2 regions of the Paenibacillus sp. sgz302190 genome follow, and region 1 is predicted to be linked to the other one. Evidence: predicted binding sites of a transcription regulator. Region 1 holds the regulator's gene; the other holds the start of a gene.

What was found. Region 1 encodes Rex, which represses fermentation and respiration genes when NADH is low (regulators of the CRP and FNR family bind a similar motif). Its sites were predicted from a motif close to TTGTGAAATATTTCACAA; they were not measured.
Region 2: adhE (bifunctional acetaldehyde-CoA/alcohol dehydrogenase) is a predicted target of Rex. The motif match lies at 3,034-3,051, and genes of this name have one in related genera.

Annotation. Positions count from the first base shown of each region.
Region 1 covers NZ_JBZYAO010000005.1:239,905-245,505, reverse strand. Annotated here, with positions in the region: gene AC6RNO_RS09095 (inorganic phosphate transporter) at 1-57, shown strand, start outside; gene AC6RNO_RS09090 (hypothetical protein) at 892-1,236, shown strand; gene AC6RNO_RS09085 (redox-sensing transcriptional repressor Rex) at 1,251-1,871, opposite strand; gene dinG (ATP-dependent DNA helicase DinG) at 1,868-4,732, opposite strand; gene AC6RNO_RS09075 (tetratricopeptide repeat protein) at 4,818-5,411, opposite strand; gene panD (aspartate 1-decarboxylase) at 5,513-5,601, opposite strand, start outside.
Region 2 covers NZ_JBZYAO010000055.1:9,416-15,016, forward strand. Annotated here, with positions in the region: gene pflB (formate C-acetyltransferase) at 1-245, opposite strand, end outside; gene adhE (bifunctional acetaldehyde-CoA/alcohol dehydrogenase) at 278-2,887, opposite strand; gene AC6RNO_RS34160 (cbb3-type cytochrome c oxidase subunit I) at 3,124-4,788, opposite strand; gene AC6RNO_RS34165 (cytochrome c oxidase subunit II) at 4,824-5,294, opposite strand; gene AC6RNO_RS34170 (cytochrome c oxidase subunit 2A) at 5,316-5,441, opposite strand; gene mobA (molybdenum cofactor guanylyltransferase) at 5,562-5,601, opposite strand, start outside.

The sequences.
Region 1 (5,601 bases):
CCGATCAGCATCGTCTTGTCTTACTCGATTTACTTCGTGTTGTTTAAGTTGTTTTAGATGAAAAACCCGGGCCAGTATGTGGCTCGGGTTTTTTGTTATTTTTGCAAAGCGCGGCGGGGCGCTGCAATGCGGCTATGGAGCGAGCCGCTTGTGCGTTGCATGTGGCTGTGGAGCGAGCCGCTTGTGCGTTGCATGTGGCTGTGGAGCGAGCCGCTTGTGCGTTGCATGTGGCTGTGGAGCGAGCGCTTGCACGCTGCATACGGCTGTGGAGTGAGGCGCTTGTGCGCTGCTTGCGCTCTGGAACGTGCGCTTGCACACTCCTTGCGTTGTTCTACGAGCCACTTGTAACGCTCTACCATAGCCACTCTCAGCGTTGCGTCGAATTGAATGGCTACAGCACGTTAGATGTGTGCGCAAGATCGCGTATTTGTTTTGTTTGTTGAGCTTCGCAACCAGGAGCGGTTTTAAAGCCGAACTTTCACCGGTTTCCGCTTCTTTTTGCCGTCCGCCCAAAGACGGCACTTCGCGCCAATGAAACGAATTGGCTCGACAGCCGGAAAAACCTACAAAACTCCCATGACGCCGTAGACGTTATCCCCACAGAATGAAAACAATCGTCTACTGAAACAATTTCAAGCTTTAAAAGCGTAAAAGTTGGAAACGAGTACATTATTTTCGTTAAAATAGAGGCTGCTGAGAAAACATACATTGGAGAGACGCATCATATTACGGGTAGAAAACCAGACTGTTGATAAAGTAACGGGGTAGAGGAACCAAAAGGGGCACAATCACTCTTCAGTAACCTACGGCTCTCTCCTGTACGGGTTACGGCGTTGGAACAAGCAGCCTGGCACAGAAAAAACCTGCGAAAGTCAGGCTGTTTCAGCAGAAATGGTTCATTTCGGCAAAAAGCCTGCGATTGTGCAGGAATTTTCGCTAAAAACGCTTCTCAGCCCATGTTCGCGGCGAAAAGCCTGCACATTTGCAGGAATTTTTCGTATCCAGCGCATCAGCGAGCAAAAAACTGTACTTTTGCAGGTTTTCTCCACGTTGCTAAGCAAATGTACTGCCTGCTGCCATGCGAGTTTTTCGCCGATCCAGCTTCCGGAGGCTTCTGCAGGGTTTTGTTTCTCTTCTGCAGGTTTCTGCGGGTTTCTGCGGGTTTCTGCAGGTTTCTGCGGGTTTCTGCAGGTTTCTGCAGCTTTCCCCTGCGTCCTGCTGCAAATTTCCGCATAGCGCGAGCCCTTGGCCTAGTCCAAATAATAGGCCAGACTCTGCAGCTCGGTCGTGAAATCGGCATGGTGCACGCGGATTTCGGGCGGCACCTTAATGATGACCGGCGCAAAATTAAGAATCGCTTCAATGCCGGCTTCGACGAATTGATTCGCCACATTTTGCGCTTCCGCTGCCGGTACCGTAATGATGCCGATTCTGACGCCAAGCCGCGATATCGCTTCTTTCAGCTCGTGCGTCGGCTGCACGATCAAATTATTGATCGTCTCGCCCGTTTTCTCGGGCATCGCGTCGAATACGGCGACAATTTTCATATCGTTGCGCAAATATGTGTTGTAGTTGCACAGTGCCCGCCCCAGGTTGCCCGCCCCGACCAGAGCGACCCGGATATGGCGGTCCAGCTTCAAGATCTGCCTGATCTTCTCGATGAGATAGCCGACGTCGTAGCCGATCCCTTTTTTGCCGAATTCCCCGAAATAGGCCAAATCTTTGCGGATTTGCGCGGGGTTCAAATCGAGCTTTTGCCCCAGATCCTGCGACGAGACCGTCATAATATTTTTCATCGCCAGCTCGTTCAAAAACCGCAAATAAATCGGCAGCCGGCGGACTACAGCTTCGGATATTTTTTGTGTCTTCACCGCTGCGCCTCCCCCATCCATTCCTCAATTCTTGGAATCATTTGTTCCGTCGTCATATGTTCAATCTTCGGACCGGGCAGCGAATAAAGAAAATATTTGCCGTACTGCGTATCGATAACGCGGGTATCGTAAATAATAACGATTCCTTTATCCGTAGCCCGCCGCACGAGCCGCCCGAATCCTTGTTTGAAACGAATGACCGCCTGCGGCACGGAAAATTTCATAAACGGATTTTCGTTCCGCTTTTTAATATTTTCACATTTGGCTTCAATGAGCGGGTGATTCGGAGGCTGAAACGGAAGCCGAATAATAGCCAAGCAGGACAACGCATCGCCCGGGATGTCCACGCCTTCCCAGAACGAGCTTGTACCCAGCAGCACGCAGGAATGGTGGTCCTGGAACATGCGGGTCAGCTTGCTGCGGTTGCCGCTGTCTACGCCCTGTCCAAGCACGGTAATCCCATGCGGCTTTAACCGCTCCTTCATGCCGGCATGAATCTGCTTTAACATCCGGTTGGATGTAAACAGCACGAGCATTCGGCCGTTGGTAACCAAAGCGACATTGCTTAAAGAATCGATAAGTGCTTGTATGAAAACGGCGTCCCCGGAAGGGCCTTTAATCGTCGGAAAATCTCTGGGAATACAGACCAGCGCCTGCTCCCTGTAATTGAACGGGGACGGAAGCTGCACCGTTTTGAGCTTGCCGGCCTCTTCGCCGGCGGGAATTTGCAAACCGAGCTGATCGGCCGAGTATTGGAACGATTTGTTCACGGATAACGTAGCCGAAGTCAAAATGATGCTGTCTTTATTTTTGAAAAAATGCTCCTGAAGCAGCGGACTCACATCCGTCGGCACACTGATCAGCTGCAGCGACTTGCTCTTGGAATACGTGCCGGCTTCCATCCAGTATACGTAACCTTGATCCTCCATTTTCATGAAAAAATGAAGCGCATCCCGGTGCCCGTAAAGCTCCTTCAAAGTTCCGTTCAAATCCGTCACGATGCTCTGGACTTCCAGAACTTCCTGCATCTCTTTGATCTCGCTCAGCATTTTGTCGAGCGTGCGGAGCGTATCGTTCATGCTCAAATAAATGTTGTCCTCCATCATCGTCAGCTCGCTCCAATGCGCCGGCAGCGCCTCGGGCTTCATGCGCAGCACGTATTGCGAGTTCTCCGATTGCGACGGGTCGCTTTTTGCCGTAAGCAGCTCGTACAACCCTTCGCTCAAACGCTCCCAGTCTTCCTTGATCTGCACGATTTTCGGGTACAAACCGTCTATCGCTGCGCTCCAGGCCAAAGCTCTCTCCTGCTCTTCCGCCGCCTTCTGAAGACGAAAGCGGAGCATAGGCAGCTGCCCGCTGCGGTTGTCTTTATACAACCACTGCAAAGAATGGTAAAACGCGCCCGAGTGCAGCTCGATCCCCAGATGCTTGCTGGCCACTTCTTCAAAGTGGTGTGCTTCGTCGATGACCAGATGCTTGTAGCCGGGTAGCAGGCGGTTCTCGGCCTTCATATCGGTAAACAACAGCGAATGGTTCGTTATGATGACATCTGACGTGTTCGCATCGTGGCGGGCGCGGTGGTAGAAACATTTTTTGAACCAGGGACACATCCGGTTCAGGCAGGAATCGGTATCGCTGGCCACCGAATGCCAGAACTGCGCGCCTTTATTGCCGAAATTCAGCTCCTCTTCGTCCCCGTGTTTCGTTTCGCTGAGCCATACGACCATTTGAGCCGCTGTGACCGAGTCGTCCTTGCCGTACTCGTAATCGCGCGTGACCAGCTTGTTTTCGAACTTGCGCAAGCAAAGATAATGACTTCTGCCTTTCAATACGGCCGCTTTAAAAGGTATCGGAAAAATGTCCTTCAGCAGCGGAATATCCCGCTCGCGCAGCTGTTCCTGCAAATTAATCGTATGCGTGCTGACGATCACTTTTTTATCGTGTTTGATTCCGTAATACAGCGCAGGAATCAGGTAGCCCAGCGATTTGCCGGTACCCGTACCCGCTTCAATCATTAAATGCGTGTCGGCCTCCAGCGACTGCTCCACTTCATGGATCATCTGCTCCTGCGCCGGGCGGTCCTCGAACACGTCAAACCGCTGCTGAAGCGCCTGCTTCAAACTGTCATGAAATTCGGAAAAAGCAGCACCGAGCTTCCGAATGTCCTGCGCGTCTCTTTCCTCTTCGTCCTCGCCCCAATCGCTTACGTTCATCGTAAACTGCCGGAAATAACGGTGAGTATCGGTATCGATGCTCGTATTCATTTCCTTGTAGGCGCGGATTTCATCCAAAAACCAGCCCAAATCGCTGGCACCGCTTTCGAATATGTGGCTGAGCCGCTGCACGGTCAAGAGCGGAAGACCGAGTATGCGCTCCATGCAAATGATCCAGATCAAAGCGGTAACCTCGGCGTCGCTGTCGGCCTGATGCGGCCTCTCATGATCCAGTCCGAACATGTCCGCCACCATGCCAAGCTGCAAGCTCGGCGTCGACGGAAACAGCATGCGCAGCATATCCATCGTATCGAGCACGCGGCCCGAAAACGGAGGAAATCCGCATTTCGTCAAGCCTTTCTGCAAAAACGATAAGTCGAATTGCACATGATGGCCGACGAGAACACAGTCAAAAAGAAGCGGAAACATCGCCGTCATCACTTCGTCAAGCTGCGGCGCATGCTCCACCATTTCATCGGTAATGCCGGTCAGCGTAGTAATAGAAGAAGGTATACCCATTCCTGGATTGACCAGGGAAGTATACCTGTCGACAATTTGAAATTGATCTATAATGACAAGCCCAACCTGAATAATTTCATCCGAAGACTGGCTTCCTGTCGTTTCAAAATCCAAAACTGCAAATTTCATGACGTATCCTTCAATCCCTTCGTCCTGCTCTTCCTCTAGCATACCAAATCTGTTCAGGAAAAGGGAATACCCACTTGCCGGTTCGTTATGATTCGTCGAGATTAATGAGCGGTTCCATGCAAGTCGGGTCCGTATGATAAGCTTTTTGAAAATATTCGAAAGCTTTTTCCATATTATGATTTTGCACCTGTATGCAGCCCATGGCATTATAGGAAATGGCTTTCATCTTCGCATTCTCGGTTAGCGGAAGGAGGAATTGGAAATGCCTGTAAGCTTCTCCGAACTCCCCTTTCCTTAAATAACCCATCGCCAAATACATCCGGGCGAGCAAAAAATCCGGCCGCCGCTTCATCAGCGACTCGAACTCCCGAATCGCCTGATCGTACATCGACAGCTTGTAATAGCCCTGTCCCCGCAAAAACTCATCGGTCTGCTTGCCGGTTACATCCAGATCCATGAGCTCTTTATGCAGGGTTTGAGTATCCATCGGAACGCCCCCATAAAACTTTCCCAGCTTCTCCTCGAATTGAAGCCAAGACTCGATAAACTCGTCGCTCATCAGCTTCAGAACTTGAAGCTGCTCGTCAAGCTCGGCTTTTTTGTGGTCTGCGGCATTCGGATACTCTTTTTGGATTTCTTCCAAAACCTCGTTCATCGTGGAAAATAAATGCTTGAACATTTGCCATCCCACCTTTGCTTCGAAAGCTTATCCTCATTCTTTGTTAAGAGCGCCGATTTCATGCATGCCCCTTCAAGGAAGATTGATCAAGGGAAGACGGATCAAAGCACGGTCGAATGGATTTCTTCTTTCAGCAGTTGCGTCACCTTATTGTTCTCGCCCATAATGGCGATCGTCGGCGTATGCCGCT
Region 2 (5,601 bases), on a different contig from region 1:
ACATCCACATCCAGGACGCCGCCGTTTTCCCGCTCACGGCGCGTCAGCTCGCTGACGATGCGCCACAGCTCGGTTGTCGCTTCGGTCGGGCCCGCCAGGAAGGAACCCGATCCCAGATACGGAGCCACGTTCTTATCGATAAAATCCTTGACGTCGACTGCTTTTTCCCACTTGCCGCCTTTAAACCCTTTCCAGGAGCCGGCTTTGCCGGCCTGGATCGCGATGTCTTTTTCCTCAATCGCCATGTTTGTGACCTCCTATCAATTGGTATTAACGGTTATTCAAATTTGCCGTAGAACGCTTTGCGGTACACGTCGGCAAGCTCCGTCACCAGCGGCATCCGCGGGTTGGCCGTCGTGCATTGGTCCTCAAAAGCCCGGTCGGCCAAGTAGTCGACGCGCGATTCGAACTGTTGGGCGTCGAAACCGAGATCCTGGAATTTCTCCGGAATGCCGAGCGATTTGTTCAGCTTGCGGATCGCATCGATCAGGCTGTTCACGCCTTCTTCCGTCGTTTTGGCCGGAAGTCCGAGCATCCGCGCGATTTCGGCGTAGCGCTGATCGGCGACGAAATGATCGTATTTCGGGAACGATGCGAACTTCGTCGGCTTCTGCGCATTGTAGCGGATCACGTGCGGCATCAGGATCGCATTGGTGCGGCCGTGAGCCGTATGGTATTCGCCGCCCCACTTGTGCGCCAGGCTGTGGTTGATGCCGAGGAAGGCGTTGGCAAAAGCCATGCCGGCAATCGTCGAGGCGTTGTGCATTTTTTCGCGGGCAACCGGATCGCCGGTAGCGAACGATTTTTCAAGATTTTGGAACACGAGCTGGACCGCCTTCATCGCCAGGCCGTCGGAATAATCGTTGGCCATCACCGATACGTAAGCTTCGATCGCATGCGTCAGCACGTCCATGCCCGTGTCGGCCACCGCCGTTTTCGGCAGGCTGTACACGTAGTCCGGGTCGATGATCGCCACGTCCGGCGTCAGCTCATAATCGGCCAGCGGATATTTCGTATTGCCTTTCGCCTTGTCGGTAATGACCGCGAACGAGGTTACTTCCGAACCGGTACCCGACGTTGTCGGAATCGCCACGAACTTCGCCTTGTTGCCAAGCCGCGGATATTTGTACACGCGTTTGCGGATGTCCAGGAACTTTTGCTTCAGCGCATCGAAGCTCGTATCCGGGTATTCGTAGAACAGCCACATCGCCTTGGCCGCGTCCATCGGCGAGCCGCCGCCGAGTGCAATGATGCAGTCCGGCTGGAAGGAGGCCATTACCTGTCTGCCGCGTTCCACGGTATCCACGGACGGATCCGGCTCTACGTCGGAGAACACTTCGATGTAGACAGGCAGCTGGCGTTTGCGCAAATAGTATTCGACTCGTTCCACATAGCCGAGTTTGACCATCATCGGGTCCGTCACGATCATGACCCGGGAAATGTCGGGCATTTTTTCCAGGTACTGCGTCGCGCCTTTTTCAAAGTACACTTTAGGCGGAATTTTGAACCACTGCATATTGACGGTGCGGTAGGCGACCCGTTTGACGTTGATCAGATTGACCGCGCTGACGTTGGAGGTCGTCGAGTTGTGGCCGTACGAACCGCATCCGAGCGTCAGTGACGGCAGGTTCGTGTTGTATATGTCGCCGATCGCGCCGTGCGTCGACGGCGAGTTGACAATAACGCGCCCCGTCTGCAGCTTCGCGGAGAACGCGCCGATCACATCGGCATTCTGCGAATGAATGACGGAGGAATGGCCCATGCCGCCGAAGCGAACCACTTCCGCCGCCCGTTCGATGCCCTGCTCCGCCGTTTTCACTTTGTAGCAGGCCAGCACAGGGCTGAGCTTCTCGGCGGACAGCGGGTAAGCTTCGCCGACGCCGGCCAGCTCGGCGACGAGAATTTTCGTCGATGCCGGCACTTTGATGCCCGCCATCTCGGCGATTTTGACCGCCGATTGGCCGACGATGACGGCGTTGACCGCGCATTTTTCACTGTTGATCACAAGCTTGGATACGGCTTCGGTCTCTTCCTTGTTCAGGAAATAGCAGCCCTGGTCGATCATCAGCTTTTTCGCCTCGGCGTAGATCGCCTCTTCGAGAATGACCGCCTGCTCGGAAGCGCAAATCATGCCGTTGTCGAACGTTTTGGACAAAATCAGATCATTGATCGCCTGCGGCAGGTTCGCCGTCTTCTCAATGAAGCACGGCACGTTGCCGGGTCCGACCCCGAGCGCCGGCTTGCCTGTGCTGTAGGCGGCTTTGACCATCGAAGATCCGCCCGTCGCAAGCACGAGCGCCACATCGGGATGGTTCATGAGCAGCCCTGTCGCTTCCAGGGACGGGTACTGCACCCACTGGATGCAGTTGTCGGGAGCGCCTGCGGCGACCGCGGCTTCCAGCAAAGTTCTGGCCGCCGCTGCGCTCGATTGCTGAGCGGACGGATGGAAGGCGAAGATGATCGGATTGCGCGTTTTGATCGCGATTAAAGCTTTGAACATCGTGGTGGAAGTCGGATTCGTCACTGGCGTAACGCCGGCGATAATGCCCACAGGCTCCGCCACCATCCGGTAGCTTTCATAGACGTTTTCCTCGATGACGCCGACGGTTTTGTTGTTCTTAATGCTGTGGTAGATGTACTCGGTCGCGAACAGGTTTTTCGTGATTTTGTCCTCGTACACGCCGCGCCCGGTCTCATCGACGGCCATCTTGGCCAGTACCATGTGCCGGTCGATGCCGGCCAGCGCCATTTGCTGAACGATGGCGTCAACCTGCTCCTGGTTCAGCTCGAGGAAAGCTTGCTGCGCTTTCTTCGCTTTTGCCACCAGTTGGTTCACTTCGTCTTTTGCGGAAATTTGTACGTTTACTTGGCTCTCTTTAACTGCCATCTTCTTCCACTCCTTTATATGATCAATAATGGGTGAATAACCTAATGTTGTGTTTGTTTCTACACAAAGAGTACCGCTTTTGGAGGGCTGCAACTATGAGAAAAATCACAAATGAAGCTTCGCAGGCGGCTATTTTCGTGAAGATATTGTGAATTATTTCACAATATCTTTGGAGAGAAAAGGCATTCCCCGGCTGACAAGCCGAAATGCCTTCTCTTTTCCTGCATCACCTGTCGTTACCAGGTAATAAATCCTTTGGAACCCGGTGCCGGATTCGTCACCATATCCATCAGCGGCAGCGTATAAGCGATGAGGATCAGCGCGGCTGACAAGCCGATCCACACGCCCCACCGCTCCAAATAAGCAGGGGTCGCTTCCGCCTGCTCCATCGGCTCGCCGATCGGATACTCCGTCTCCCCCCGGGGCGCGCGAAGCAGCGCGAATACGTTGTACACCATCATCAGCACCGCGATGAACAAAATCGTTCCGCCGATCGCCATCCATACGTAATAGGATGTCCAGCCTGCCGCGTCCGCATGATTTTCATAAGTGGTGTACGCGGTTCTTCTCGGAGCCCCGAACAGGCCCACTATATGCATCGCACCGGACATAAAGAACATGCCTATGCACCAGATAACCGTTTGAATCAAGCCAAGTTTGTTCATCCGCGGGGTCAGCACGCGCCCCGTCACTGCCGGAAGCAGCCAGTACGCAATGCCGAAAAACGTCAGCGCCACGCTCGTCGCAACCGTCAAATGAAAATGCCCCGTCACCCACAGCGTATTATGAACGACCGCATTCATCTGGTTGCTCGCATTAATCAAGCCGCCCGCCCCTGCCGGTATAAAGATCAGCATGCCCATGAACGGCGCGAAAAAACGCACATCCTTCCAAGGCATCACCTTGACCCACCCGAACAAGCCCGTAGCCCCTTTGGCCCGCCCGTTCAATTCGAATGTGGCGAACAGGGAGAACGCCGTCATCAGCGACGGAACCACGACCATAAAGGTCAGCACGACCTGCAAATATTTCCAGAAAGGGCTGATGCCCGGCTCCATCAATTGATGGTGAAAGCCTACCGGAATCGAGAACAGCAGCAGCAAAATGAACGACAACCGCGCCAAAGCGTCGCTGTAAATTTTGCCGCCGATAATTTTCGGAATGATCACGTACCAGCACATGTAGGCCGGCATCAGCCAGAAATAGACGAGCGGATGTCCGAAATACCAGAACAGCGTGCGGCTCAGCATGACGTTAATCGTCTCCACCCAGCCGAACGACCACGGTATGAGCTGGATCAACACTTCGGCGGCTACGCCCAGCGTGGCGATTTGCCACATGAGAAAAGTGACGACGGACATGAAGGCGAACAGTGGAGATATCTCGCCCCGATTCGTTCTTTTCCAATAATTGTACTGATAAAACACGCCCCAGCCGCTGATCCAGCTCCCGACAACGACCAAAGCCAATGCGATGTAAAAATACGGAGAAGCTTTGAGCGGCGCGTAAAACGTGTAAAGCACGCTGGCTTTGCCCGCCAAAACCATCGCGACCCCAATGGCCGTGCCGGCCGTCATTAAGGCGAAGCCCGCCCACCCCATGCGGCGCACAATCGGCAGCAGCTTGCCTCCAAGCGTATAAGAAATGCCCGAATAGAGGAAGCCGATAATAAAATAAGTCGTAAAAATGAGCGCCATCAATACCCCATGGGCTGTCAGCAGCTCGTAATAGCCGATTCCGTACGGCAGCTTGACCGTCCCGCTGCGGACCATGCTCTGCAGCAGCCCCGCGATGCCGCCGATCAGCAAAGCGATGAACGCCACGATGATGTGAGCGACGACGAGCTTCCCGTCTTTCAGATCGAATTTCGTGCCGTTTCCGTGCAAATGCGCTACTTTCATGACCATTGCCACCCCCTTTTGCTTGCGTCCCGAATTCATTTGACGATAATCGTCGTTTTCATAAATTCATGCGCCCCGCCGCAGTATTCGTTGCACAGGATGAGGTACTCGCCCGGCTTTGTGAACGTATGGCTCACATGGCTGACCTCGCCGGGCACGATCATCATGTTCACGTTTGTGCCGGGAATTTCAAATCCGTGCACGACATCCTGGGTTGCCACGATAAAATTGATTTTCGCACCGACGGGCACCTCCATTTTGTCCGGAGCATACCCGAACGTGAACGCCGTCATCACAGCTTCGTACTCGTTGTCCCCGATTTTGCGGAGTCCGGGATTGTCAAAAGGAGCCGTTTCCTTCAGCTTGGCCGGATCGATCTGGTGATGGTGCTCGCTCGGGGGCTTGACGCCCATGGCAAAAGCGGACACGCCCAGCACGCCGAGAAACACGAACAGCATAGAGATGCCAATGGTCAACCAAATTTTTTCAAGCTTGTGAATATGCATGGCGATCCACCCTTCACATTTCTAGTTTCTGGAAATGAACAATAAATAAACGGCAACCCAGCTTGCAATCAAAAACGCGCCCAGCAGCAGTACGGCGGCAAACGTTCCATTCAAAACCGGTTCGGCCTTTTCCTTATTGTTATCCATGTCATCTTCCCCTCCATTTGTGGTCCAGCCTCTCATTACCTACATTTTAGTGTCCTTGATCCCCGCCCTCTGTGATATCGGTCACAACAACATCGAGCAAATATGAACAATCCGTTACCTTTACGTTTGGGGGACGGCCATGCGCTGCAAAGCTTCGTAA